Regions from separate parts of the Halomonas sp. TA22 genome, predicted to be linked through region 3. Evidence: predicted binding sites of a transcription regulator. Region 3 holds the regulator's gene; each other region holds the start of a gene.

Evidence for each region. The regulator FNR, encoded in region 3, switches genes on or off when oxygen is low (the NO sensors DNR and NnrR bind a similar motif). The targets are predictions, from matches to a motif close to TTGATNTANATCAA.
Region 1: the regulator FNR is predicted to act here: its motif matches at 3,119-3,132, upstream of ccoM (cytochrome c oxidase subunit CcoM).
Region 2: the regulator FNR is predicted to act here: its motif matches at 4,854-4,867, upstream of HJD22_RS16380 (anion permease).
Region 4: the regulator FNR is predicted to act here: its motif matches at 1,590-1,603, upstream of HJD22_RS14405 (cytochrome-c peroxidase).

The regions. Positions count from the first base shown of each region.
Region 1 is NZ_CP053108.1:1,067,102-1,074,381, forward strand. It holds gene HJD22_RS04990 (proline--tRNA ligase) at 1-803, shown strand, start outside; gene HJD22_RS04995 (lytic transglycosylase domain-containing protein) at 910-1,395, shown strand; gene HJD22_RS05000 (hypothetical protein) at 1,408-1,836, opposite strand; gene HJD22_RS05005 (alpha/beta fold hydrolase) at 1,833-2,723, opposite strand; gene ccoM (cytochrome c oxidase subunit CcoM) at 2,887-3,009, opposite strand; gene HJD22_RS05010 (peptidylprolyl isomerase) at 3,163-3,669, opposite strand; gene rfaH (transcription/translation regulatory transformer protein RfaH) at 3,760-4,314, opposite strand; gene HJD22_RS05020 (MFS transporter) at 4,496-5,863, shown strand; gene HJD22_RS05025 (SEC-C domain-containing protein) at 5,889-7,280, opposite strand, start outside.
Region 2 is NZ_CP053108.1:3,444,947-3,452,226, forward strand. It holds gene menD (2-succinyl-5-enolpyruvyl-6-hydroxy-3-cyclohexene-1-carboxylic-acid synthase) at 1-1,223, opposite strand, end outside; gene frdD (fumarate reductase subunit FrdD) at 1,263-1,640, opposite strand; gene HJD22_RS16365 (fumarate reductase subunit C) at 1,637-2,035, opposite strand; gene HJD22_RS16370 (succinate dehydrogenase/fumarate reductase iron-sulfur subunit) at 2,045-2,776, opposite strand; gene frdA (fumarate reductase (quinol) flavoprotein subunit) at 2,773-4,557, opposite strand; gene HJD22_RS16380 (anion permease) at 5,081-6,532, shown strand; gene HJD22_RS16385 (isochorismate synthase MenF) at 6,613-7,280, opposite strand, start outside.
Region 3 is NZ_CP053108.1:1,712,297-1,719,576, forward strand. It holds gene HJD22_RS08010 (FixH family protein) at 1-68, shown strand, start outside; gene HJD22_RS08015 (heavy metal translocating P-type ATPase) at 77-2,557, shown strand; gene ccoS (cbb3-type cytochrome oxidase assembly protein CcoS) at 2,554-2,778, shown strand; gene HJD22_RS08025 (sulfite exporter TauE/SafE family protein) at 2,778-3,488, shown strand; gene fnr (fumarate/nitrate reduction transcriptional regulator Fnr) at 3,597-4,340, shown strand; gene ttcA (tRNA 2-thiocytidine(32) synthetase TtcA) at 4,412-5,302, opposite strand; gene HJD22_RS08040 (3'-5' exonuclease) at 5,404-6,012, opposite strand; gene HJD22_RS08045 (putative nucleotidyltransferase substrate binding domain-containing protein) at 6,084-7,280, opposite strand, start outside.
Region 4 is NZ_CP053108.1:3,043,512-3,050,791, forward strand. It holds gene HJD22_RS14400 (histidinol-phosphate transaminase) at 1-388, shown strand, start outside; gene HJD22_RS14405 (cytochrome-c peroxidase) at 468-1,490, opposite strand; gene HJD22_RS14410 (adenosine deaminase) at 1,629-2,633, opposite strand; gene cydC (thiol reductant ABC exporter subunit CydC) at 2,709-4,427, opposite strand; gene cydD (thiol reductant ABC exporter subunit CydD) at 4,424-6,130, opposite strand; gene cydB (cytochrome d ubiquinol oxidase subunit II) at 6,133-7,143, opposite strand; gene HJD22_RS14430 (cytochrome ubiquinol oxidase subunit I) at 7,147-7,280, opposite strand, start outside.

The DNA.
Region 1 (7,280 bases), 650 kb from region 3:
GGATCAAGGCCGAGAACCTGCCCGAAGTGGCGGCACCGCTGACCATGGCAAGCGAGGAGGAGATCCGCGCGGCAGTGGGTGCCGGCCCAGGCTCGCTGGGACCAGTGAATCTCGATATGCCAATCGTCGTCGATCGCAGCGTGGCACTGATGAGCGACTTCGGCGCCGGTGCCAACATTGACGGCAAGCACTACTTCGGTATCAACTGGGAGCGCGACGTCGCCCTGCCCCAGGTCGCCGACCTGCGCAACGTGGTCGAGGGCGATCCCTCACCGGACGGCAAGGGCACGCTTGCGATCAAGCGCGGCATCGAGGTGGGTCATGTGTTCCAACTCGGCCGCAAGTACTCCGAGTCGATGAACGCCACCGTACTCGACGAGAACGGCAAGACAACCCACCCGTGGATGGGCTGCTACGGTATCGGCGTGACCCGCGTGGTCGCCTCGGCCATCGAGCAGAATCACGATGACGCTGGGATCATCTGGCCGGATGCCATCGCCCCCTTCGAGGTGATGCTGGTGCCGATGAATGCCCACAAGTCCGTGCGCGTGCGCGAGACTAGCGAGCGCCTCTATGCCGAGCTGAGCGCCGCGGGGCTCGATGTGCTGCTCGACGACCGTGACACCCGCCCGGGCGTCAAGTTCGCCGACCAGGAGCTGATCGGCATTCCGCACCGCCTGGTGATCGGCGATCGCAGCCTCGACAACGGCGAACTCGAGTACAAGGGGCGGCGCGACAGCGAGGCGACCATGGTCCCTGCCGACAGCATTGTCGACTTCCTACTTGAGAAGGTCGCCCGCTAAGCGCCTGGCGGCCCCCTGCTTGGTGGCCGTCCTGCTCGGTGGCGCTCTGCTTGGGGGATGGCATGGCCCGGCGCTGGCCGAGAGTCGCCATTCGGTCACTCCAGCGCTGCGCAACACCTTGGAGAGCGTGCTCTCCGAGGCGCCCAGCCCGGAGCAGATCTGGGCCTCGCGGCAGTGGATCGACAGCATGGAGCCGCGCCTGGCGCGCTTCGTCTCCGATCCCGAGCTGCGCCTGCTGCTAGTGCAGCGCATCTATCAGGAAGCGCGGCTTGCCGGGCTGGCGCCGGAGATCGTGCTGGCGGTGATTCAAGTGGAGAGCGCCTTCAAGCCCGAGGCGATCTCCTCCGCCGGAGCGGTGGGGCTGATGCAGATCATGCCGTTCTGGATCGCCGAACTGGGGCGCTCCGCCGATGATCTGCGCGACCCGCTGCTCAACCTGCGCTATGGCTGCACCATCCTTGCCCATTACCTGGAGGTCGAGCGAGGCGATCTGACCCGGGCGCTGGCGCGCTACAATGGCAGTCGCGGCCAGACCTGGTATCCGGAGCGGGTAATGCGTGCCTGGCGCCAGCACTGGTGGTTTGCGCATTGAGTGAGGCAAGCCTTACCGAGCCTTGCGACGGCCATGCAGGAGATGTCCGGCGAGCGGTGCAAGAAGCAACGCCGGAGCCAACAGCGTGAAGCCGATACGCTCCTCATAGCGTGTCGAGAAGAGACTCTGCTCGATTGCCACGAGGGTACTTGCCAAGCCAATAGCCACCGCCACGATCAGCAGCACGAACCAGAGAGAGTGGCACTTTCTTAGCCCCTCGCCTCCTTGGCGCAGATACGCCAATGCCAAGCGCCAGGCCGCCGCGATACCGATGAGCTTGAACAGCATGCCAATGTCGAAAACGATGAGTATCGGCCGTGGGTCGGGTATCGGATAAGCCACATACGTGAGCGGCACCAGCAGCCCCATGAGCAGCGTCAAGGGCAGCAACAGCAGCAGAATTTCGGCGATCATTATCCACCTTGCGCGTGCTTTGCTCATCCCGCCTCCCCCTGTGCCAGAAACGCGCGAGTCGCATCGGCCAGTTGCCTCGGTGCAGTAAAGACCAGAGTATGCGCCACGTCGGGGATGACCAGCAGCTCGCCGCGAGGCAGCCGGCTTGCCATCATTTCGCTGAAGGCCTGATGTGTGATTGGATCGAACTCGCCGCGTATCACTAGAGCAGGAGCCTCTATCGTCGGCAGTTTTTCCTCGATGGGGTCGGTCACCTGAAAGATATAGGAGCGAATCATGCGCCACAGCCCTGCCTTGCGATAATCATCGATGGTGACGTCGCCAAGCATCTCCGGGTTGTAGGGTTCGTTTTGGCGCCAGCGGACGAACTGCCAGAAAGTGGAGCGTTCGTCGGGCGGCGTGGTCGGCCCCTGAAGCAGCAAGCGGTCGACGAACTGCGGATAGCGCGAAGCGATCTCGATGATGACCTGGCAACCAAACGAGTTGCCCAGAAACGAGGCGCGTGGAAGGTCGATCGCCTCCATCCAGGCCACTATCCAGTCGGCCATCTGGGCAATATCGAGCACTTCACCGGGGTCGTCGCTATCGCCGTAGCCGGGGATGTCGGGTACGAAGACATGGAAATCATTCGTCAACTCGCGGGCGGTGGGGATCATGTACTGGCTCGAGAGCCCCGATCCGTGCATGAGGATGAGGGGGGCGGCTTCGTCCGGCGCCGTATCGACCGACACCAATGCATGCATTGTGATGCCATCGACCTGAGTAAAAAGCGACTGCAACGGCCCGCGGTCCATCCACTCCGATTGGGGCGGAAGTTCCGGGGCCAGTGCCTCGCCATTGTCGTCATTACACCCCGTCAGCAGTAGTGCCGTGCCGCCAAGGCCGGCCAGGCGAAGAAATTCACGACGATTCATATGTCCCCGCTATGCATGGCTCTCGCTTCCTTCCTGGATCGTATGAGTTCCTCTTCATAGTAGGTAGCATACCCTGCGCTTCGCCAATGTTCAGGCATAAAAAAGCCGGCCCAATTGGGCCGGCGACAGGGGGCACAGCCCCCTCCCCTGACGACGCGTTTCGCTAGTCCTGCCGCTCTCCGTGACGCTTGTGATCGAGCATGACGAAGCCGATCCAGCCGCCCATGAAAGCGAGCATGAGACCAACGGTGACCAACCCGAAGATGACGGCAGTATCCCAGTACATGTTGTGTCCTCCCGTTGCGTTGCGATGAGGCCACTGTAGCGGTAATGGAGGAATAAAATCTGACCTGGGTCAACTTGGCACTCGGCCAGGTGCCGCCTCTCGGCCGAACTTGATCTGGGTCAGATTAACGCTGCAATTGCGCCGTTCACCGCCTCACAGGAGCTTGCGATCCTCGACCTGGGTGTGGTCGACATCGGCCGGCAACGGGTGCCCCTTGGCAAGCTCGGCCCGGGTAGCGTCGCGGATACTCAATACCTCGAGCTGGTAGCTGAGACACTCCCCCGCCAGAGGATGGTTGGTATCGATCTTGACCTGCTCTACGCCGACCTCGAGCACGGTGACGATCTGCGGGCCATCATCGCCCTGGGTCTGAAAGCGCATGCCGGCACTCAAATCGTCGATGGGGAAGGCGCTGCGGGAGACCTCCTGCACCAGCGCTTCGTCGCGCAGGCCATAGGCCTCGACGGGCATCAGCGTCACATTGAGCCTGGCCCCTTCGCCCTGCCCCTCCAGGGCACGTTCGAGCCCGGCAACGATATTGTGATGGCCATGCAGGTACTCCAGGGGCGTCTGACGAGTGCGCGAATCGTCAAGCACGGTCCCTGAGGCATCGCGCAGTACATAGTGTAGGCGGACCACCCGTTGCGGCGTTATGGTCATGGGAGTCGACTCCGTGACAGTGCGCCCATCCTGACGGCGGGCGTTATAAGTAAAGGATAGGGACGCTGCGGCCGCAGAAGGCTGCGGGCATCATGAGTGTCGGCGCAGCTGGGAGATGGGCATCTCCAGACGCTGCTGCTTGTGCAGCATGTTGAGCAGCACGATGGCGCGCTCCTCGCCCTTCTGCGCCTCGAAGACCGCCTGCAGATCGCGAAAGGGCCCTTCGACGATCTCGACGGGCTCGCCGGTGCGGAAGTAGACGTTGGCGACCGGCTCGTCGTCTCGTGCCGCCCGGGCATGTTGGCGCAGCGTCTCGATCAGCGAGTCGTCGACCGCCAGCGGTTCACCACCGAAGCCGACCAGCTTGAGTACGCCACGCGTCGAGCGAATTGGCCCCCAGTTGCTGGCCACGCGATCTAGGCGAATGAACATGTAGTAGGGAAACAGTGGCTCGGCGACCCAGACCAGCCGGTTGCGTCGCTTCTTCTGGACCTCCAGCAGGGGATGAAAGACCTCATAGCCCTGATTGGAGAGATGCTCGGTGGCGCGAAAGGACTCCCCCCCCTTGCACTGGATCGCATACCAGCGCGGCAGAGCGTCGGATGTCTCGTCATTCAGAAGGTCGTTTGGCTCTCCCTCGCTCATGGTACTCCCCGAATAGTGACGACGTTTGTCTGGCGCCCAATAAACGGCTCTGCAACAATCCCACGTGCTACGAGCCATAATAGCAAGGGACTGATTTCGCTAGCACGCTGATGACGCGAAACGGCTAGTCTATCATCTTGCCAAGCTGCTTCCGCCACATTCCTTTTCATGGAGTTCACCGATGTCCTTGCCCCATGCGCAGCGCAGCTGGCGTTCAGCCCTGGCAATCTACTTACGCGCGCCGGTCATCACCATGTTGCTGCTGGGCTTTTCCGCCGGTCTGCCATTCCTGCTGGTCTTCTCCACGCTCTCGGCCTGGCTACGTAGCGATGGCGTCGAGGTGGCGGCCATTGGCTTCTTCTCGTGGATTGGCATTCTCTACTCGATCAAGTTCTTCTGGGCACCGGTAGTGGACCGGCTGGCCCTGCCACTGTTGACCCGGACGCTGGGTCAGCGGCGCGGCTGGATGCTGTTTGCCCAGGCGATGATCGCCGCCGGCCTCATCGGGCTGGCAAGCCTCGACCCGCTACACAATCTGCCGTGGGTGGCGGCCTTCGCTCTGCTGGTCGCCTTCGGCTCCGCCACCCAGGACATCGCCATCGACGCCTTTCGCATCGAATCGGCGGACGACGACATCCAAGCGGCCATGGCCTCCACCTACATCATCGGCTATCGTGGCGGGTTGCTGGCCGCCGGGGCCGGTGCGCTCTATGTCGCCTCGATGGTCTCCTGGCAAGTGGCCTACCTGAGCATGGCGGCGCTGGTCGGCATCGGTGTGGTGACCGTACTGGTGCGTCCGGAACCCAAGCGCTCGTCGCTCACGGTGCAACTGATTCACGAACCCAGGGTGCGCGCCTTTCTTCGCGTCAGCCGTGGCAAGCCGCGAAACCTGAGGCGACTGGGGGCCTGGCTGATCGGTGCCATCGTCTGCCCGTTCACCGACTTCTTCAGTCGCCACCGGGCCAAGGCGCTGTGGCTGCTGTTGTTCATCGCGGTGTTCCGGATCAGCGACCTTGCGATGGCCTCGATGGCCAACCCACTCTATATCGACCTGGGCTTTTCGCTGGCCACCATCGCCAACGTGACCAACGTCTTCGGCATTGCGATGAGCATCAGTGGCGGGATACTTGGCGGCCTGCTAGTCGCGCGCTACGGCATCGGACCCATTCTGGTACTGGGGGCCGCTGCCGCCACGCTGACCAACCTGCTGTTCGCTGCCCTCGCCATGGCTGGCGCCAACTTGCCGATGCTGGTAATGGCCATCGTCGGCGACAACCTGGCCAACGGCCTGGCCAGCGCCGTATTCATCGCCTTCCTCTCGAGTCTGACCTCACGCGCCTACACCGCGACTCAGTACGCGCTGTTCTCTTCACTGATGACGCTGCCGGGCAAGTTCCTCAGCGGTTTCGGAGGGCTGGTGGTAGCGGGACAGGGGTATGCGACGTTCTTCGTGATCGCCACCGCGCTGGGACTGCCGGCGATACTGCTGGCACTGTGGATCAGTCGCGACCGCGAGCTGGTGCCACCGCCGCTTGCACGCGCCGCCTGAGTGTTGGAAATGAGCTTGCCGCCTATCAGCGATGAATGGCAAGCCACTCAAGGGCACCGCGGCTCTTGGCCCACTGATCGCGCATCAGCGTACGATACTGCCAGGCTTCGGCCCGGCTGCCCGTCTCCGGCAGTGTTTCGGCGGGAAGCGTGACCGGACGCGGATTGGCATCGCAGAGCATGGCGATGGCATGGACATTGAGCGCGGCCGCCTCGTTGAGTGCCGCAAGTGCCTCGTCATGCCGCTCCATGCGATAGAGTGCCAGCGCCTGACCCATCAGTACCCCCAGCAGGGGCGTCTCGGCAGCCTGGCGGCTCACCTCCAGCGCCCGCTCGTCCTGTCCCTCGCGCAGCAGCTGGTCGAGCACCAGTTCACGCAGTCCCAGGCTGTCCTGCTCATCCAGCACCAGTAGCCGTTCGGCAAGCTCCCGCGAGCGTTCGCGGGCGCCCCGCTCCATGCCCACCACCAAGGCAAGGCCGGTGCGCAGCAGCACGGCGTTGTCGGCGGCGTCCCAGGCGAAGGTGCCCTTGCCCATGCCGTCGAGTTGCGTCAGCCAGCGCTCCAGGCGTGCCGCCAGCGGCTCGAACAGGCTCGGGGCCATCCACGGCAGGCTGCCGAAGCGGCTAGTGAGGGCCAGCGTCAGCGCCTGCACCACCTTGGCGGAGTCGAGCCACTCGGGATGCGCGCAGAGCGCCACCAGCCATTCGCCGGCATGAGGCCAGGGGTCGGCCTCGAAGCCGAGCGCCGCCTCTTCGTCGACCAGCACCTGAAACTGCGCCTGCCAGCCGGCAAACAGCGTATCCTCGCGAGCGGTGGCATGATACTCGCGGCTGCCATCCTCGGCACGCCGGAAGTCGAGCAGCGGCGCGGTGGGCAGCGCCTCGAGCAGCGCCTGCAGTGCTGCCAGCGGTTCGGCGAGATCCTCCTCGGAGTGGACCATCTGCTCGGCCAGGGTCGCACCGGGATTGTCGGCGAGATCGGCCAGGAACTGCAGCTGCTCGGGTTCGAGATCGCCCTGACGTGTGAGCCTGCGAAACCAGAAACGAGCACGCTCTCCGGCCTCCTCGATATTACCCTCGTGGAGCAGCAACATCGCCTCGATATAAGCCAGCGTCGGTGAGTCGGGCAACGCCTGCTGGGCACGCACGAAGGTCTCGCGCGCGCTTGCCAGGTCATCGTTGTCCAGATGCATCAGGCACAGCCGCTCGAGCGCCAGGCCTCGCAGGAACAGTGGGCCATGCTCGAGAACGTCGTCGAGCAGCGCGGTGCGCTTGCGGTGGAAGCCACGCTCCTGATACAGATCGATCAGCAGTTCGAATGCCGGTTCGGCCTGCTCGGGGAGCTTCGACCAGTCGCCTGCGTCGAACAGCGCCTCGAGAATCTGCTGGGCACGGCCGCGCTGACCGCTCTCGGCGGC
Region 2 (7,280 bases), 1.7 Mb from region 3:
ATATCCATCAGGCGTGCGGGTAGGCTGTTGCCGACCATGAGCTGGCCTATGATCAGATGGTTCAGGCGGTGGCAGACACCAAGCTCCGAGAGCTCTTGGCAGGCTTTCTCGATCGCCAGGCTGGTCCGGGCATGCAGCTCGGTAAGCCGATGCCAAGGGGTGTGCTCGCGCTCAGCGAGATTGGCCGAAGCGAAGTCGCTGGCTTGAGCCACCAGCCGCCGCCGAACTCGGTAGTCGGGATCGTGCCGGGCGGGGGAGGGATCGACAAGCCAGTAATCGTGCCACGGATGGGTTGCGATAAAGGCAGCGAGCCGCTTGGAGATGACTCTTGCGCCGAACTGGAGCAGTACCTCGGCGCGGGCAAGCTCGGAGGTAAACGCGACGTCGAGCAGGGCGAGATCGGTATGCAGTAGCGTGCCGGCATCGAATCGCAGCTGACTCTGCAGGTCTGCAATCAAGGGCCAGCCGAGGCGTTCGGCAAGTTGCGCCACCCTGTGCGCCTCTTGCGGAGTATCGATACGCCCGGCCACGATCAGGCCGCGCCGCGCCCGAAAGTCCGTCCAATCCGGCTGAGTCGAGCAGGAGCGGTGCGGAATCTCCCATGGTGACCAGGGCTGCGCGCTGGTTGGCCAGTCACCCAGGGGGCGCAAGTAGTCGCTGGTGTCGGCCCTCTGTGCCCCAGGGTAGAGCGGTTCGGAGTAACGGCAGTTCACGTGAATCGGGCCCGGGGTGTGACGCTGGGTGGCCAGCGCCTGATCGATGACGCTCAGCACGAAGGCGGCGGGAATTGCCGGGGTGGGGCTTGGTAGGTTTCGCTCGAAAACCGCATAGCGGCCAAAGAAGCCCTCCTGGTCGATGGCCTGGTTGCTGCCGTTGTCGATCGCCTCGATCGGCCGATCCGCCGTCAATAGAATCAAGGGAATGTCGTTCAGCCGTGCTTCGACGACTGAGGGGTAGAGGTTGGCCAGCGCCGTGCCCGAGGTGGTGATGAGCGCGACGGGGCGGCCACTGCCGATGGCGATGCCGAGTGCCATGAAGCCTAGCCCGCGCTCATCGAAGTGAACATGACGCCTGAAACCTGAGTGGGTAGCGGCGGACATGGTCAGTGGTGATGAGCGCGAGCCGGGCGCCAGAACGATGTCACGCACCCCGTGACGGTACAGCTCCTCTAGGATGAGGGCAGACCAGACATGGTTGAAGGTGGCATGGTTGAACGGAAACATGGCACTCCTGAGGGTGGCTCCTGACAGTGATTGAGTGTGTCACAGGACCCCGAAGGCGAAGCCAATCAGCGCCACTGCGCTGAGCAGGGCAGCTCCCCCATACATCAGCCGCTTGTTCACGTGATCATTGCCCAGCTTGAGATCATGCATGCCATGACGGATACGGTGCGCTGCATGAAATAGGGGCAGACAGACGACTGCACCAATGAATATCAGCCCTGGCAAACTGAACGTCAGCGACTGGGCGCGTGCGTAGCTCAGCGCGTCGGGTGACAGCAGTCCGCTCGGTATCAGGAGTGCGATGAACAGGATCGCGGCTGGCACGAAAATGGCAAAGCAGACCCCCCCGGCACTGAACATGGCCCACCAAAGCGGCTCGTCGATCGCCTTGCCACCCTTGAACGGTTGCTTGTTCATGACGCTCCCCCCCCAAAGACCCAGGCAAACAATATCAGAACGGCGACGACGCCCAGCCACTGTCCCGCGATCATCCAACTGGCGTGAATGGCGCGCTCGCCGAGCCTGACGGGCATGACGCGTGGAAAGAGTTGGAAGAACGTCCAGGCGTGAAACAGGCTGGCGGCGAACGCCAGCAGGTGGATTCCCATTACCAGAGGGTGTTGCATGAATTGCAGCCAGCCCTGCCAGCTTTCGGGTCCCTGCAGCAGGCTGAACAGCCCCGCTATCAGCGAGAGGACGAAAAATACCAATGGCACCACCGTCGCCTCCCGAGCCATGTAGGCCATGAAGAAGCGATGCTTCAACCACCAGTTGCGTTTCAGCTCGGGTAAATACCCCATCTGCTTGGCCATGCTATCCCCCTAGCCCTTGAAGAGCGCGATCAATGTGCTTTTGGCCGACTCGACCTTACCCTGATTGACCGCCGCCGCCGGGTCCACATGCTTTGGGCAGACTTCCGAGCAGAAGCCAACGAAGGTGCAGCTCCAGACCCCGTCATGGGTATTGAGCACTTTCATGCGCTGCGCCTTGCCTTGATCGCGGCTGTCCAGGTTATAGCGGTGCGCCAGAGCCAGGGCCGCAGGGCCGAGAAACTCGGGATTGAGCCCGAACTGTGGGCAGGCGGAGTAGCAGAGGCCGCAATTGATGCAATTGGAAAACTGCTTGTACTTGGCCAGTTGCGCCGGCGTCTGCTTGAAGGTGTCGTCGCTCTCACCCTCTTTCTCTTGCGAATCGTTGATCAGGTAGGGCTGCACCGCCGAGAGATGTTCGAGAAACAGCGTCATGTCGACGATGAGGTCCTTCTGCACCGGGAAGTGGGCCAGAGCCTCGATCTTCAGATCTCCGGCGTACTCACGCACGAAGGTCTTGCAGCCCAGCTTGGGGATGCCATTCACCATCACCCCACAGGAGCCGCAGATCGCCATGCGGCACGACCAGCGATAGCTCAGCGTGCCATCCAGCTCCTCCTTGACGTAATTCAGCGCATCGAGCAGCGATGTGCCGTCATCGAAGGGGACGTCATAATCCTGCCAGAACGGAGCCTCGCCCTGCTCGGGCAGGTAGCGTTGGATAGTGAGCTTTTTGGTGGTCATTTCTGCGCTCCTTTCGCCGCATCGCCATAGGCCCGCTCGGCGGGGGCGGAAAAGCGAATATCGACCTCCTGCCAGTGCAATTGCGCGGGTCCCTCGCTGCTTGAGAAGACCAGGCTATGCTTCAGGAAGTTGACGTCGTCACGCGTCTGCATGCCCTCATCGAGGCGTTGATGGGCGCCGCGGGACTCCTTGCGCTCAAGCGCTGCCAGACAGCTCGCCTCAGCGATATCCAGGCCAAAGCCCAGCTCGAGACACTGCAGTAGGTCGGTATTGTAGGCTTGGCTGCGATCCTGTAGCCGGACATTACGATAACGCGCCTGCAGCTCGCGGATCGTCTGTAACGTCGTCTGCATGGCGTCGGCTTCACGATAGATACCGCAGCCGCTATCCATGCTCTGCACCAGCTCGCGCTTGAGCTCAGCCCAGCTCTCATCACCACTGGCATCGCACAGTTGAGACAACTTGTCGGCTTGCGCCTGGGGCTGTTGCTGCAGGATGGCAAGATCGCTGAAAGCGACCTCGCTCGCCCGACGACTCGCCTGTTCACCTGCCAGACGCCCGAACACCAGCAGCTCGGTCAGGGAGTTGGAGCCGAGGCGGTTGGCACCGTGCAGCCCGACCGAGGCGCACTCGCCTGCGGCATACAGGCCCTTGATGCGCGTCTCGCACTGAGCGTCGGTCTCGATGCCGCCCATGGTGTAGTGCACCGCCGGACGAATCGGGATTGGCTCGTTCACCGGATCGACATTGACATAGGACTTGGCCAGCTCGCAGATGAAGGGCAGGCGCTCATGCAGATAAGCCTGGCCCAGGTGGCGCAGATCGAGGAAGACCACGTCGCTGTCTGCGTATTTGCCAGTACGTCCTGCCTTCTGCTCCTGCCAGAATGCCTGGGAGAGCTTGTCGCGGGGGCCGAGTTCCATGTACTTGTTCTGCGGCTCGCCCAGCGGGGTTTCCGGTCCCAGGCCGTAATCCTGCAGATAGCGATAGCCGTTCTTGTTCAATAGCACCCCGCCTTCGCCCCGGCACGCCTCGGTGATCAGGATGCCCGAGCCGGGCAGCCCGGTCGGGTGATACTGGACGAACTCCATGTCGCGCAGGGCTACCCCATGGCGATAGGCGATGGCCATGCCGTCGCCGGTGACGATGCCCGCATTGGTATTGAATCGAAACAGACGTCCCGCCCCGCCAGTAGCCAGAATCACCGACTTGGCGCGCAGAAGAGTCAGCGCGCCTGTCGCCACTTCCAAGGCAATGACACCTGCCACGGCATCGTCGACGACTGCGATGTCGATGACGAAGTACTCATCCAGGCGCTCGATTTCGGGATACTTCAGCGAGGTCTGAAACAGGGTGTGCAGCATGTGAAAGCCGGTCTTGTCGGCGGCAAACCAGGTACGCGCGGTTTTCATGCCCCCGAAGCGACGCACCTGGATGGAGCCATCCGGCTGACGGCTCCATGGACACCCCCAGCGCTCCATCTGCACCAGCTCTCGATGGGCGTGTTTCACGAAGTAGTCGACCACGCCCTGCTCGGCCAGCCAGTCGCTACCGGCCACGGTATCGTCGAAATGGGCTTGCAGCGTATCCTCGGGGCTGGTCACGGCCGCGGCTCCCCCCTCCGCCGCTACCGTATGAGAACGCATGGGATAGACTTTTGACAGTAGCGCGATGCGTTGTGGGTTACCCTGTTGCTTGGCACTTTCGGCGGCGGCAATCGCGGCGCGCAACCCGGCGCCGCCTCCGCCCACGATGACGATATCAAAGTCCTGATGGCACATGATCTCTCTCACCAGTGTAGTAACATTAAGCAACAGTCCCGAACGCCGCGAGCGAACTTCATCCTTGCCATTTCAACAATATGTGATGAATGGGCAAAAGGCCATGTCGGTATGGCGCGGTCGCTCACTATAACCTTTCATTAGATGTCAAAAATATGGCAAATGATGACAGTGATGGATATGCCCGTGTGTTCAATGAATTCTGTGGCTGACAACTATTCCGCATGGCCCTTGAAATGAGTTTGACATAGCCAAGAGGCGGCCACCATGTACTCAACGACAATAAGTACGGAAATTTGCCTTGCAGCAAGATTTTTTCAAATAAAGGCGAGCGCGCTTTGCCGGTAGCGGCCCACATGGCTAGGATGATTAGTAACCGCTGTTGGAAGAGTGAACAGCTCTTTACATTCTTGTGGCGCCGATCCATCTGCCTGTTAAGGGAGGAGCGGGGGCGAGGGACGACGCGGCGGCGTGAAGCTTCTTCCTATAACGACTCTTTCGCTGCAAAAGTGGAAACGTAAAAATGAACTCTCTACTGAAGCTGCTTTCACCTCTCATGGTGGCCTTCGTCGTGGCGATACTGCCGGTGCCCGATGGTCTGCCGCCCCATGCATGGTACTTCTTCGCCATCTTCCTCGGCTGTGTCGTTGGGTTGATCCTCGAACCGTTGCCGGGGGCCGTGATTGGCTTGATGGGTGTCACCTTGATCGCCTTGCTGTCGCCCTGGGTGCTCTACTCCCCCGAGCAGTTGGCGGCCCCAGGGTTCAATGCGGCCAACAGCGCTTTCTCATGGGCCGTGTCGGGGTTCACCAACGCCACCGTATGGTTGATCTTCGGTGCCTTCATGTTCGCTCTGGGCTACGAGAAGACCGGGCTTGGACGGCGCATTGCACTGTGGCTGGTCAAGACAATGGGGCGGCGGACGCTGACGCTGGGGTATGCGGTGATGATCGCCGATACCATCCTGGCGCCCTTCACTCCGTCCAATACCGCGCGTAGTGCCGGCACCATCTATCCAGTACTGCGCAACCTGCCTGGCCTATACGACTCGCATCCGAACGATCCCAGCATGAAGCGCATGGGTAGTTTTCTGATGTGGACCGCCATCGCCTCCACTTGCGTGACCAGTTCGTTGTTCCTGACCGCCTTGGCGCCCAACCTGCTCGCCATCGCACTAACCGAGACCGCTACAGGGATTCGCATCGGCTGGGGCGAGTGGTTCATGGCGGTGGCACCGGTGGGTATCCTGCTGCTCCTGGTCGTGCCGCTGCTCTGCTACTGGCTGTGCCCGCCGGAAGTGAAGTCAGGCAGCGCGGTCTCCGACTGGGCGATGGGAGAGCTCGAGACACTGGGCAGGTTGACCCGCAATGAGATGCTGCTGGTCGGCCTGGTGGTCATGGCACTGCTGCTGTGGATATTCGCAGGCGATGTAATCTCGGCCTCACTGGTGGGGCTCATCGTGATCTGTGCAATGCTGCTGTTCGGCATCATCACCTGGAATGATATTCTCGATAATCGTGCCGCCTGGAACACCTTTGTGTGGTTCGCGACCCTCGTCGCGCTGGCCGGCGGGCTCAGTCAGGTCGGTTTCGTCGGCTGGTTCGGCAGTGTGGTGGGGGCGCGCATCAGCCACTTCGATCCGCTGATCGCGATGATTGCGCTGACCGCGATCTTCTATCTGCTGCATTACTTCTTTGCCAGTGTCACTGCCCATGTCACGGCACTGCTGCCGGTGATGCTGGCGGCGGCCTCGGGGATCGTGGGGCTCGACATGCATATGTTCGTGCTCATGCTGCTGCCGACTCTCGGTTTCATGGGTATCCTCACCCCGTATGGCACTGGACCGAGTCCCGTCTACTACGGTAGCGGCTACCTGCCCGGGCCGCTGTGGTGGCGCCTTGGGGCCATCTTCGGCCTGCTGTTCCTGATCGTCTGGCTGGGTGTGGGCGTGCCCTGGTTACTGCTCATCCTGTAAGTATTCTTACCTTGACGTATCTTCACAACGCCCCGGCCTGACAGCCAAACCGTCAGGACCGGGGCAGCCTTGCATGTGAATCATCCCAACATCGACATGACATTGGCGATCTTGGTATCGAGCTCCTGCCACTCGGCGTAAGGCTCCGAGCCCTCGACGATACCGGCACCGGCAAACAGGCTCACGGCGTTGGCCGTGACCCGGGCGCTACGAATGGCTACGGTAAACTCCGCATGTTCGCGGCTCATGATGCCGCAGGCTCCCGCATACCAGCCGCGTGCATGGGCCTCATGGGTGCGAATGAAATCAAGCGCATGCTCGTGTGGCATGCCGCCCACCGCTGGGGTGGGGTGCAGGGCTTTGAGCAGTTGCCAGTCCGCTACCTCCTCGAGTAGCTCGGCTTCGATATCGCATCGCAAGTGCTGTAGCAGTCGCAGCTTCAAGATATGAGGCTCGCTGAAGCGAATGTCGCGGGAGAGGGGGGCGAGACGTCTGCAGATATCCGCCTGCACTATCCGATTTTCATGACGGTTCTTGGTATCGCTGTGCAGGACGCTCGCCAGTGCATGGTCAAGAGCGGTATCCCCGCTGCGTCGCATGGTGCCGGCGAGGGCCTCGCTAAGGAGCTGTCTGCCGTCACGCCGATAGAGCCGCTCCGGCGAGCAGCCGATGAAGGTGTCAGCAGGGGAGAATTGATAAGCGAAGTGAAAACAGTCGAGGCTGCGGACTTGCCAATGATGCAGCAGCT
Region 3 (7,280 bases):
GGCGTCTTACCGGGGAAGCGCGCTTCCCCAGAGAGACTACCATCGAGCTCACGCCGGGCGGAGCCTGACGCCAGCGATGAATGCCGCCGCTAACCCCACGGCCCTCGACCAGCTTGGCGCCTGCTATCACTGCGGAAGCCAGGTGCCACAGGGCGCACCGTGGAGCATTACGCTCGACGAGCAGGCCTATCCCTTGTGCTGCCCCGGCTGCGAGGCAGTGGCGCACGCCATCGTGGGTGGCGGCCTGGCCAGCTATTACCGCTTCCGCACCGAACTGCCCGAGCGGCCTGACGATCGTCAGAGCAGTCGTGCCGATACCTGGGCGGTGTTCGACGATCCTGGTCTGCAGCGGGAGTTCGTGCACCCCGAAGGCGACGCCGGTCAGGTGGCTGCCACGCTGGCGGTGGATGGCATCACCTGCGCGGCCTGCGCCTGGCTGATCGAGCACCGGCTCAATGCCCTCGACGGTATCACCTCCAGTGCCGTCAACCTCACCCATCACCGGGTGAGGGTGGCCTGGGATCCCGCACGCGTGAAGCTCTCTCAGATCCTTGCCGAGATGGCGGCGATCGGTTATAGCGCCCAGCCCTACGAACCCGATGAGGCACAGAATCGTCTTCAGCACGAAGAGCGCATGAACGTACGGCGACTGATCGTTGCCGCCGTGGGCATGATGCAGGTGATGATGTTCTCGGTGCCGATCTATGTCGCCGGACCTGGGCAGATCAGCGCCGACTTCTACGCCCTGTTCCACTGGCTCTCCTTCGCTCTGGCCACGCCAGTGGTGTTCTTCTCCGCGCTACCCTTCTTTCGCAATGCACTGCGCGATCTGCGTACCGGTGTGCTGGGCATGGACGTGCCGGTGTCGATCGCCATCGGTGGGGCGTATCTCGCCAGTGGCTATGCGGTAATCTTCGATGTCGGCGAGGTCTACTTCGACTCGGTGGCGATGTTCACCTGCTTCCTGCTGTTCGGCCGCTATGTCGAGACCCGCGCCAGGCGGCGCAGCGGCCATAGCGGCAATGCCATGTCCGGTGCCCTGCCGCTGTCGGCGATTCGGCTCACCGATGCGGGCGAGGAGCGTATCCTGCCGGCAAGCCAGCTCACCGCCGGCGATCGGGTACTGGTCAAGCCTGGCCACGGCGTGCCTGCCGACGGGGTGATCGAGGATGGCGAATCGAGCCTCGACGAATCGATGCTCACCGGCGAGTACCTGCCAGTGACGCGGCGCGTCGGTGACAGCGTCACAGGCGGCAGCCAGAACGTCGAGAGCCCGCTGATCGTGCGCGTCACCCGGGCGGGGCGTGAGGCGCGAGTGGCGAGCATCGTCGACCTGACCGATCGCGCCTTCGCCAGCCGACCCAAGATCGCCGAGATGGCCGCGCGCATGTCGCACCTGTTCGTCCTGCGCCTGCTTCTAGTGACCGCCTGCGTATCGATCGCCTGGTGGTTCATCGATCCCTCACGGGTGCTGTGGGTGACGCTCTCGGTCCTGGTGGTGACGTGCCCCTGCGCCTTGGCACTGGCCACGCCTACCGCGCTGACCGCCGGGCACGGACAGCTGCGCCGGCGCGGCGTGCTGATCACCCGGGCACATGCCATCGAGGGACTCTCCCAGGCAACCCGGATCATCTTCGACAAGACCGGCACCCTGACCCGCGGCGAGATGCAGCTGGTGGAGACACGCCCGATCGGCAGCGCAGACGAGGGCGATGCCGAGCGCATGCGCACCCTGGCTGCCGCCCTGGAGGCGCACTCCGAACACCCCATCGCTCGCGCCTTCCGCCCCTACCGGCTGGCCACGGTGCGTGCAAGCGACGTGGTCAGCCGCCCGGGCCTTGGCCTGGAGGGCGATATCGCGGGGCGACGCTATCGCCTGGGCAAGCCTGTTTTCGCTGCCCCCGACAAGGCCTGCGAGGCACCCGGGGAGGGCCAGTGGCTACTGCTCTCAGAGGACGATGAGCCGCTGGCCTGGTTCGCCCTGCACGATCATCTGCGCGAAGATGCCGCGTCCACCGTCTCGGCACTTCAGGCCGCCGGACTCAAGGTCAGCCTGCTCTCGGGCGACAACGCTTCCACCGTCTCGGCACTGTCCCACAAGCTGGGTATCGATGATTGGCACGCTGGCGCCAGCCCCGAAGGCAAGCTTGCCCATATCGAAGCGCTACAGGCCGCCGGCGAAACCGTAGTGATGATCGGCGATGGCATCAACGATGTGCCGGTACTGGCCGGCGCCAATGTCTCGATCGCCATGAATGGCGCCACCGATCTGGCCCGCACCAGCGCCGATGCCGTGTTGCTGAGTCCGCGCCTGGAGCGTATCGTCGAAGCGATCGAGATCACCCGAGCCACACGGCGTATCATTCGCCAGAACCTGATCTGGTCGGTGTGCTATAACTTCTCCGCCCTGCCCTTGGCAGCAATCGGCATCGTGCCCCCCTGGGTGGCGGCGATCGGCATGTCAGCCAGCTCTCTGGTCGTGGTCGGTAACGCCCTGCGACTGGGGCGCATTCGCACCACGCCACGCCCCGTCATCATGCAAACGGAGCCCGCATGACGATTCTCTATCTGCTGATTCCCCTGACCCTGATTCTGCTGGCGCTGGCCATCTGGGCCTTCTTCTGGGCGGTGAGGAACGATCAGTTCGAGGATCTCGAAGGCCCCGCGCATCGCATCTTGTTCGACGAGGATGAAAACGACTTCACCCCCGAAGAGCGCGAGCGCCGGGCCAGGGCTCGCCGCGACAAGACCGGCAATGATGAGTCCCCGAAGGCCTGATGAATCCCACCGGTCTCGATCTGCCGCCCTTCGTGGCGGCCTTCGTCTTCGGCCTGCTTGGCGGCGCCCACTGCATCGGCATGTGCGGCGGCATCATGAGTGCCCTGACGTTTGCCGTCCCCCCCAGCATGCGACATCCGGCTCGGCTCACAGGGTTGCTGCTGGGCTACAACCTGGGACGTATCGGCAGTTACATGCTGGCCGGGGCGCTGGTCGCAGGCCTGGGGACGCTACTGGGCGGCCTTGCCGGCGAGATCCGCCTGGCGTTGCAGGTGCTTGCCGCGGTAATGCTGATCATGATGGCGCTCTATATCGCCAACTGGTGGAAGGGACTGCTGCGCGTCGAGGCGCTCGGACGCCGGCTGTGGCGCCATGTGGAGCCGCTGGGGCGCAAGTTGATGCCGGTAGTGCGGGTGCCCCAGGCAATGGCCCTGGGGGCCGTCTGGGGCTGGCTCCCCTGCGGTTTGGTCTACTCGATGCTGGCCTGGAGTCTGGCAATGGCCGATCCCCTGCGCGGCGCGCTGCTGATGGCCGCTTTCGGGCTAGGAACACTGCCCGCTCTGGTAGCCACCGGGCTCGCCGCACGCACGCTTGGCAACTTGATTCGTCATCCGGCCACGCGTGCTATCGCCGCAACGTTGATCATCGCATTCGCGCTTTGGCAGCTCTGGCACCTGCTGCCGATAGGCAACATGCATCAAAGCCATTGACGCTTCGCATCGCGCCCGTCACTCTTTGGCCTATACCCTGTTGTTAACCCACATTAATAATGTTGCTAGAGGTTACCAACACAATCGAGACAGTATCAGGAGGACGACATGTCTCCCACGGCTCCCGCGCAGCGTTGCGCGCGTCTCAATGAAACCCGTTGCCAGACCTGCAGCCTGAGCTCGCTATGTCTTCCTCTGGCCCTCGAACTCGACGATGTCGATCAGTTCGATGCGATCATTCGCCGCCGCACGCCATTGAAGAAAGGCGAGGCGCTGTTCTATCAGGGCACCTCCTTCAACAGCGTGTTCGCCGTGCGCTCAGGCAGCCTCAAGCAGTTGACCAGCGACGGCAACGGCAATGACCAGTTGACCAATTTTTACCTGCCAAGCGAGCTGGTGGGACTGGATGCCATAGACGAAGAGTTCTATCCTGGCACGGTGACGGCGCTCGAGACGACCACCGTCTGCGAGATCCCCTTCGATCGGCTGGACACGCTCTCCGAGCAGCTGCCCGAGCTGCGTGGCCAGCTCTACCGCAGCATGAGCCGCGAGATGCGCGACGATCGCCGCATGATGCGCCTGCTGTCGAGCAAGACCGCAGACGAGCGTCTGGCGAGCTTCTTCACCAGCCTCTCGACCCGCTTCCGTCGCCGTGGCTACTCGCCTTACAGCTTCCGCCTCTCCATGTCGCGGGCCGATATCGGCAACTACCTGGGGCTGGCGGTGGAGACCGTCAGCCGTATCCTGGGGCGCTTCCAGCAGCAGGGGCTGGTGTCGGTCTCGGGACGCGAGGTCAACATCCTCGACCTGGATGCACTGGCGGCACTGGCCGAGGGGCATAGCGGCTCCTGACGATACCATGTGCTGGCAACGAAAAGGCCAGGCCCCCTGCGGGCCTGGCCTTTTCGCTGTGGCGCCCGGCGCTACGCCTGACGCGCCAGGTCCAACGCCTCGATACGGTTGTCACGCAGGCGCGCCTGCTTGGCTTCGAGCCCCGCGAAATCGAACAGTTCACGGTCGGCGAGCTGGGAGGGGGCGACGTTGGTGACCGCCTTGAACATCGTCTCCAGTCGCCCGGGGTGCTTGACCTCCCACTCGGCGAGCATCTCCTTGACCACCTGTCGCTGCAGATTGGGTTGCGAGCCGCACAGGTTGCAGGGGATGATCGGAAACGCCATCTGCCTGGCGAACTCGGCGATATCCGCCTCCCTGCAGTAGGCCAGCGGACGAATCACGATGTTCTTGCCATCGTCGGAGAGCAGCTTGGGCGGCATTGCCTTGAGCTTGCCGCCGAAGAACATGTTGAGAAACAGCGTCTCGAGGATGTCCTCGCGGTGGTGGCCCAGTGCCACCTTGGTCGCGCCGATCTCTTCGGCGAAGCCATAGAGCGAGCCGCGACGCAGCCGTGAGCAGAGCGCGCAGGTGGTCTTGCCCTCCGGAGTTTTCTCCTTGACCACAGAATAAGTGTCCCGCTCGAGGATGTGGTAGTCGACGCCGATCGAGTCGAGATACTCAGGCAGCACATGCTCGGGGAAACCGGGCTGCTTCTGATCTAGGTTGACCGCCACCAGCGAGAAGTCCACCGGCGCACTGCGCTGAAGATTCATGAGAATCTCCAGCATGGTGTAGGAGTCCTTGCCACCGGAGAGGCATACCATCACCCTGTCGCCCTCCTGGATCATCGCGTAGTCGATGATCGCATTGCCGACCTGGCGACGCAGACGCTTCTGAAGCTTGTTGAACTCACGCTTCTGCCTGGCAGCCAGCGTCTGAGCGTTATCCGCCACGGCGGTATCGGGCAAGCGATGGGACACGGGAGACTCTGTCATGATCACAGCGAAACTGACGGGAATGAAGACCAATTCTACCACTCCCTCAAATAGCTTTCGATCAGGTTGTCTCAACAAAAGGCGTGCTAGCGAATCCCTTTCTGCAAGCGCATATGCATCAACGCGGTGGTCACGGCATCGCCCAGGACCGAGTGGCGCCCCATCACCGGCACTTGCAGCCGGGCAGCCGCCGTATCGAAGCACAGGCAGGCATCGAGTTCCTGATTCCCGCGGCGTTGCTCGCGCCGACAGCTCTGCGACACGTCGATTAGTGCATTGGGCAGGTCGAAACCGTAGCGGGGTCGCAGGTAACGGTTGAGGATGGCAACGTCATGCTCCACGCGCCAGCCCACCAGCGGCCGGTTGCCGATGAAATCGAGCAGCTTGGCCAGCGCATCGCTCACGCTCACCCCCTCATCCAGATCGATGCCCCGCAGGCCATGTAGACATATCGAATCGCCGTTCAGGCTAGCCGGCCGCGTCAGGCGCAGATCCAGCGAGTCACTGGTCAATACCCGCTCGCCGCGTATCCTGACGGCAGCAATCGAGACCAGCTCGGCGGTGCGACTATCCTCGCCAGTGGCCTGGCAAGCGATGGCGACCATCTCCTCACCGGTATAGGGATTGAATAGCCAGCCATAATCGCCATCGGCCTGACGGCGTCTATCGGCAGCACGCCTTAATACTCTCAACATGCGCTTCGCTCCTTGAAGGTCATAGATCGTCTCGCTCCGTACTTGTCGGTACTCTCTGTTTTGTTCAAGCACTAGTACTCAAGATGAAAACGGTGGGAAAGGCTCTGCTTGAAATCCTTCACCATGTGCATGGCCTCCCGCAGCAGATCGCGCTCCAGGGACGAAAGCTGCTGCACCACCACCCGGTTGGCATCATCGCCGCTGCGCTTGCCGTCGAGACGCTCGAGCTGCTGTCTGAGGCGCAGCTCGGTAAAGAGCGCCAGCGCCTCGCCCAGGTCCTCGGCGAAACTCGCCTCCAGACGTCCTTCGGCGGCCAGCGCGTCGAGCCGCTCAAGCGTAGAGGTCGCGCGAATGCCACGCTCAAGCGCCAGGGTGCGCACACCATGGACGATGGGAAAGATGCCTCCCTTCTTGATGTCGATGCCGTGCTGGGGCTTCTTGAGCGAGCCAAACAGCGTCAGCGGCGTGGAGAAGCGCAGCGCCGGGCGGGCGAAGTTATAGAGCAGCAGCTCGTCTCGCGAGGCGCGCTCAAAGATCGGGTCGCGGACCCGTTCGAGCAGCCGAGAATTGCCGGCGACGCCATGGGCATCGAGCATGATCGCCAGATTCATCAGGCTGTCGCCGTCACGCGAGCTGGCCCAGCGCGCCACGCGCTGGCGCCAGCCCCGCTCGCTATCTATCCAGGCAGGGTTGGAAACCATGATATTACCGGGGCACAGAGGGTAGCCGAGACGGATCAGCGTGTCGGTGAAGGCGCTCATCTGCTTGGCGCACTCGGGCCACTCCAGGTCATCGGCGAGAATCAATCCGTTGTCCTGGTCGGTCTTGAGCATCTGCTCGCCGCGCCCCTCACTGCCCATCACCATCAGGCAACTGTGGTCGCGATATCGCTCATCGACAGTGAACTCCCAGGCTTTGGTCATGATTCGCCCATTGAGCGCCGATAACAGGCCCATCGCGAAACGCAGCTTGACCCCCTGAGCCATCAACGCCTTGATCAGTTCCGGCGTGCGCGCACTGGCTCGGGCCAGCTCCTCCAGGCTGTCGGCCTGTTCGACCTGCAGGCTGACCACGTAACTGCGGCTGGAGAAGTAGCTGAGCACATCGGTCAGTTCGACGACACCGACCGGTTTTTCATGCTCGACGACGACCACCCGCGCCACCTTGTACCGAGTCATGCGTACCAGCGCCTCGAACAGGTATTGGCCGGCCCCAGCAGTGACAAGTGTGAAATTGGCGGCCTGGATGGCCAGGCTCTCCTGACCAAG
Region 4 (7,280 bases), 1.3 Mb from region 3:
CGCTACCCTGGCGATGATGATGAAAGTGCGCATCCACTATGCGGTCTCGACGCTATCGCTGGCCGCCGCCGAGGTGGTACTCGACCATCCCGAGGAGAGCCGCGCCCATGTCGAGAGCGTGATCGAGCGGCGCGAGCGTCTCGCCAACCACTTTCTTCAGCTCGGTGCCGATGTGCTGCCCAGTGCCACCAACTTCATCGGCCTGCGACTGCCCGATGCCCAGCTTGCAAGCCAGATCCATACCGAGCTGCTGGAGGCAGGCAGCTTGATCAGCCGCCCCGCCAATCCCGCGCTGGGGCATATCCTGCGCATCACGGCGGTGGAGGATGCGCTGCGGCCAGGTCGCCTCAAGGCACTGGAAGAGACGCTCGACAAGCTATCCCGCTGATCGAAACCGGCATACCGACAAACGAAAACAGGGTGAGCATCGCTGCTCACCCTGTGTCGTTTACTGCGTCAGACGAGTGTCACTCGCTCGCTTCGGTCTCGAACGGCACCGGGCGCGGCGTATCGGCAGTTGACGGGGGCAGCGTCGGAAGTGCGAAGGCCGGCTGCTCGCCAGTCAAGGTACGCTGGAAGGCGACCAGCTGCTCGAGTTGCTCCTCATCGAGCTGACGGCCAAGCTGCAGGGTCGCCATGATGTCGGTGGCTTCTTCCAGCGTCCAGTAGGCGCCATCGTGGAAGTACGGGTAGGTGAGCTCGACGTTACGCAGCGTCGGCACCTTGAAGGACATGCGATCGCGATCCAGGCCGGTGACCTCGAAACGCCCCTGGGACGGATTGTTGGTCATGTACTCCTCGAACACGCCCATGCGCTGGAAGGAGGTACCGCCTACCGCAGGGCCATGGTGACAGCCGGCACAGCCGATCTGCTTGAAGAGCTCATAACCGGCCAGCTCCTGCTCGGTAATGGCCGCGTCATCACCCAGCAACCACTGATCGAAGCGCGAGTTGGGCGTGACCAGCGTCTCCTCGAACTCGGCGATGGCGTCGGTCACCTCATCGATGGTGATCTCTTCGCTACCGTAGATATCGGCAAACAATTGACGATACTCGGGAATCGACTGGATAACGTCGATCGCCAGCACGTGGGTGGAGGCCATCTCCATGGGGTTGGCAATCGGACCAGCCGCCTGCTCCTGCAGCGTCTCGGCACGACCATCCCAGAACTGTGCCATGAAGAGACTGGAGTTGAGCACTGTCGGTGAATTGATCGGCCCCTCCTGCCAATGGTGGCCAATCGAGGTCGGCAGGTTGTCGCTGCCACCCATGCTCAGGTTGTGACATGAGTTACAAGAGATGAACCCTGAACGCGACAGACGCGGGTCAAAGAACAGCTTCTTGCCAAGCTCGACCTTGAGGGGCTCGTCGGATACATAAGGCTCGATCGGCTTGATCGGTTCGCTGGCCACACGATCGGCGAGTACCGGGCCAGCCAGCCCCGCCCCCACACCCATGACCAGAGCCATTCCCCAGACGGTTGATTTCATTTTACTCTCCCTTGCTAGTCAAGTGGGGATTTTCCCCGGCAACCTTCTTCAGGTTTGCTTAATACTTGTTCCATTATGGGAGCTAACCAAGCCCAGGTTTTGACGTTCGTCAATTCTTGGGCCGAAACAGACCTATTATCAGACTTCCTCAACGACCCGGTCGAGCTCGGCCAGCAACTGCTTGCGTCGCGACTCCTCCATGAAGGCCACCTCGATGGCGTTACGTGCCAGATCGGCGAAGACCTCCTTCGACCAAGAGAAGCCACGGTAACAAGCTAGATAATTTTCCAGCACGCCGCCACCGAAGTACGCCGGATCGTCGGAGTTGAGGGTAACCACAAGGCCCGCCTCGAGCAGCTTAGGCAACGGATGCTCCTCGATGCGCTTGACCACCTTCAGGCGCACATTGGAGAGCGGGCAGACCGTCAGCGGAATACGCTCGCGGCGTAGGCGCTCCACCAGGGATGGGTCCTCGAGGCAGCGTACGCCGTGGTCGATGCGACAGACGTTCAGCAGATCCAGGGCCTCGCTGATATAGGCGGCCGGCCCCTCCTCTCCGGCGTGCGCCGCCCGGGGAATGCTCAACTGGCGGGCACGGGTGAACAGCTCGACGAAGCGCGAGGGCGGGTTGTTGCGCTCGGCACTGTCGAGACCGATCGCATCGAGCATCTCCCAGTAGGGAGCCGCCTGCTCGAAGACGCGCATCGCCTCATCGGCGGGGCGGTCGCGCAGGAAACTCATGATCAGCGCGGTGGACATGCCGTACTCGCGCTCAGCGTGCCGCCGAGCCCGGCTTAGCCCTTCAAGCTGGGTATCCAGGCTTATTCCCCGCGCGAGGTGAGCCTGGGGATCGAAGGAGAGTTCGATGTGCACGACGCCCTCGTCATGGGCGCGCCGGAAATAGTCCATGGCCAGGTCATAGAAATCCATCGAGGTCCTGAGCACCGCCATGCCTTGGTAATAGAGATCGAGAAAAGATTGCAGATCCTCGAACTCGTAGGCGGCACGCACTGCCTCCACCGAGTCATAGGGCAGCGCGATCCCGTTGCGCTCGGCCAGTGCGAACATCAGCTCTGGCTCTAGGGACCCTTCGATATGCAAATGCAGTTCCGCCTTGGGCAGACGCTTGAGAAACTCCTTCATGGCTTACTCCACCTCGATTGCATTCCTCATCCTGCGATATTTTGCCTAGCCACGTAAAGCGTTGAATCACAGAAACTATTCCTCACCAATCAACTTTCCATCGACGAGCGTCAATTGCCTTGTGATGCCGGGCAGTGAGGGGTGAGTGGGGTCCAGTTGATGCACGAGATAAAGCACAGTACGTCCCGCCAGCCAGTGATCGAGACGCGCTGCGATACGCGCCGCCAGCGGGGTATCCAAGCCGGAGAAGGGTTCATCGAGGATGATCACGGGAGCATCCAATAGCAGGATTCTTGCCAGCCCCAGGCGACGCGCCTGACCACCGGAAAGCTGCCTGCCCCCTTCCCCTACCGAGGTAGCGAGCTGTTGGGGCAAGGCGCGCGCCCACTCTGCCAACTCGACGAGTTCCAGCGCTTGCCACAACGCATTGTCGCTGGTATCGGCTCGGGCAAGGCGCAGGTTGGAGGCGATACTCTCCTGGAACAGCTCGACCCGCTGGGTGAGAAAACCGATACGCAAACGCAGCGCATCCGAAGAGAGCATGCGCACGTCGATGTCATCCACGCACACCTCACCGCGCTGCGGGTCCAGCAGTCTCGTCAACAGGTGAGCCACACTACTCTTGCCGGCTCCCGACGCCCCCAGCAGCGCAATACGCTCACCACGCTCTACCGTAAAGGAGATGTCGTCCAGGGCCGGCGTCAGGGCATCGGGATAGTGCAGTGAAACGCCCTTCAGGGCGAGCCTGGCAGGTTGCCGGGCCATCGCCTGTGGAGTGGCCGTCTGAGCAATGGCGCTGCGTGACTGCCCCAGCGTATTGAGCCGCCGCGCTGCCGCGCGGGTTGCGCCGAGCTGAGTGAACGCCGCAGGCAGCATGGCAAAGGCTTCGCCAAGGGCCAGCACGGCCAATGGCATCATCACCATCACGGGCCCCGAGAGGGCAGCCGCACTATACGCCAGTGCCGCCAGCCATAGCGCCAGGAGCATGCCAAGCCCAATGCCGAGCCCCACCAGGGCATTGCCCAGAGCCGTGACCTGGCCAAGCCTCAGCTGATCCCGATACAGCAGCGATTGATGCTGCTCGAGACGCTGGCGGTGGGTCGCCAGCGCGCCATAGCCGCGCAGTTCGGCAAGCCCCTGCAAATGCTCGATGGTATGGGCACGCAGGTGGTCGAGGGTAGCGACGCGCCGCTGGCTGGCATGCATGCCTAGCCACGCCTGCCCCGCTATCAGCCAGGCCCACAGCACAAGCATCGCCGCGCCCACCACGAGGCTCGTCACTGTCTCGAAGATACCGAGCAGCAGTGCAACGCCGAGCAGCGCCAGCAGCGCCACCAAGGGCGGCGCCATCAAGCGCAGGTAGAGGCTATCCATGGTATCGATATCCGCCGTCAGGCGGTTGAGCCACTCGCTGGCACGGCGCTTGGAAAGCGTATGGGCATCGAGCCTTGCAAGCACGCGGAACATGCCGCCACGCAGGTCGGCCAATAGCCGTAGCACCGTATCGTGGTTGTAGACCCGCTCGAGATAGCGCGACACGGTGCGTGTCACGGCGAAGAAACGGATGCCACCGCCAGGCACGTAGACATCCAAACTGGCGGCGACGCCCGCTGCCAGCAGCGCGCCGGTCAACGCCGTGGCGGTAATGAACCATCCCGATAACGCCAACAGACCGACAGCTGACGCTACCGTCAACGCGAGCAGCACGGCTCCGACGATCAAGCGACCGCGACGACGTGCCAGCAGCGCAAGCCAGGGACGCAGCTCGCGTCGCAAGGAGGTCAAAAAGGTCATTTTGATGCCTCCACAATCTGGCCCTGCTCCAGCCTGATGACCCGCGTGGCCATGGCCATCAAGGCCGGGTGATGCGTGGCAACGACCAAGGTGCGCCCCTCCTCGAGCAGTACCTTGAGCGCCTCGATCACACGGGCTTCGCTGTGGTGATCGAGACTCGCCGTCGGCTCGTCGAGCAGTACCAGCCTGGCCGGCGATAGAAACACCCGAGCCAGGGCCAAACGCTGGGCCTGGCCACCGGAGAGCCCCACCCCACGCTCCCCCACCGAGGTGGCCAAGCCTTGAGGCAAGCGCGCCATCAACTCACCGAGGGAGGCCTTCTCCAGCGCCTCGTGTAGCTGCGCGTCGCCGGTATCGGGCGATGCCAGACGCAGGTTGTCGGCAATGGTTCCCTGGACGATCAACGGACGCTGGTCCATCCAGGCGAATCCCCGCGGCGAGGCCACCGTCACCTGACCGCTCTCGGGCGCCACGAAACCAGCAATTACCTGCAGCAGAGTCGACTTTCCGGCCCCGGATGGCCCGGTAAGCGCCAAAATGGCTCCATGGGGCAGCGTTAGATCGAGCGGCCCAAGTACTCGGCCACGCCCGGCATGCGACACGCAGACGTCGCTCAGCCGCACCATGATGGACTCGTCTACGCGCGTGGCCTCTCCTTGCGCCACGACACAGGGCACCGTTGGAGGCGCCTCGGGCAACGGCTCGTTGAGAAGCGCCACCAAGCCATCGGCAGCGCCAAGGGCCGCGGCACGATCATGATAGTGCTGCGACAGGGTGCGCAGCGGCTGAAAGAACTCAGGCGCCAGCAGCAGGATCAACAACCCGCTGAACAGAGTGAGCTCCGGCGAGGGGCCATAATCGATATATCCAAGCAGCCCGAAACCGATGTAGATCGCCAAGACCGCAATCGCGATCGACGCGAAGAACTCAAGCACCGCGGAGGAGAGAAAGGCCAGGCGCAAGGTACGCATGCTGCGTTGACGGTAGTCATCGGCGGCGGCGAACACCTCCTCCCCCGCCTGAGCGGTACGGTTGAAGAGCTGCAGCGTGGTGATGCCGCGTACGCGATCCAGAAAATGCCCGGCCAGCCGCGTTACGGCACCGAACTGCTCGCGATTGAGTCGCTCGGCCCCCATTCCCACCAAGGCCATGAAGAGAGGGATCAGAGGAGCGGAGAGCAGCAGGAAGATCGCCGCCAGCCAGTCGAGCATGAGCACCACGACAAGGATCACCAGCGGCAGCAGCAGTGCCAGTCGCAACTGCGGCAGAAAGCGGGCAAAGTATCCCTCCAGCGCCTCGACCTGTTCGACCAATTGCCCACCAAGTCCAGCACTGTGGCGACTCGCCAGACGCACCGGCCCCAGCGCCTCGAGATGATCGAGCAGCGCATGCCTTGCCATGGTGCGAATCCTCAGACTGGTCTGCTGCGATAGCACCTCCTGGCACCATTGCGCCAGCGCCCGCAATACCAGCACAAGCACGAGTGCCGCAAAGCCCCATGCCAGCTCGAAGGGCGTCTTGCCCTCCACCAGTACCGCACTGATGATCCAGGCCAGCAACCCCATCTGGACAATCGTCGCCATGCCCACCACCAGACCGACCAGCATTGCCAAGCCAAGCAGGTGGCGCTGCTGGTCGGCCAGATCAGACAACCAGCGACGCGCGGTAAGGGACTCGGAGGCATCCTTGGACTTGCGCCCCATGCTCAGTGGTAGCCCTCACCAACCCTGACCTTGCCGCGAAAGACCCAATAGGACCAGAAGGTGTAGCCGAGCACGAAAGGCAGCACGAAGAGCACGCCAATCAGCAGGAAGAGCTGCGAACCCGGCGCTGATGCGGCATCCCAGATGGTGTAATCCGGCGGCACGATCATCGGCCACTTGCTTACCACCAGACCCAGATAGGTGAACAGGAACATGCCGAGCGTGCCCAGGAAGGGAATCAGTTCGCGACGCTGCCTGACCGCCCAGAAGACGCTGAACATGCACAGCAGTGCCAGTGCCGGCAACACCCAGATCAGGCGAATGTGACCGAACCAGCGCTCCCAGACCACGGGATTGACGAAGGGGGTCCAGAAGCTGATGATCACGAAGATCACCAGCACCGCCAGCAGTAGCGGCAGAGTCAGCTTGTAGGCCCAGGCCTGAATGTAGCCTTCGGACTTCAGAATCAACCAGGTGGTCCCCAGCAGCGCATAGCCGATCATGATGCCGATGCCGGTCAGGATGGTGAATGGTGTCAACCACTCGAATGGCCCGCCGACAAAGACGCCATTCTCGGTATTGAAGCCTTGGATGTAGGTACCGACGACTGCCCCCTGGGCGAAGGCGGCGATTGCCGACCCCCAGCTGAAAGCCCGGTTCCACCAGCGTCGATTACGCTGGTCACGGCGCGACTTGAAGCGTAGCTCGAAGGCCACGCCGCGAAACACCAACCCGGCGAGCATCAGAAATACGCCGATATAGAGCGCCGGCAAAAATACCGAGTAGACCAGCGGAAAAGCGCCGAGCAGTCCGGCACCACCCAACACCAGCCAAGTCTCGTTGCCATCCCATACCGGCGCTACCGTGTTCATCATCACATCTCGCGCATCTTCATCCGGGGCGAAGGGAAAAAGAATTCCAAGCCCCAGGTCGAAGCCATCCATGAGCACGTACATCATGATGCCAAAGCCAATGATGAGTGCCCATATCACTGACAAATCGAATGTTTCCATGACTCAGCCCTCTCCCTTGGTCGGATTTTCGTCAAAGGGAATATCAGTTGCCGACCACGGCCGCTTGGGACTCTCGAAGTCGTCGACAAGCGCCTCCTCATCCTTATCCTTCATGCCATAGCGAATGACCCGGGTGA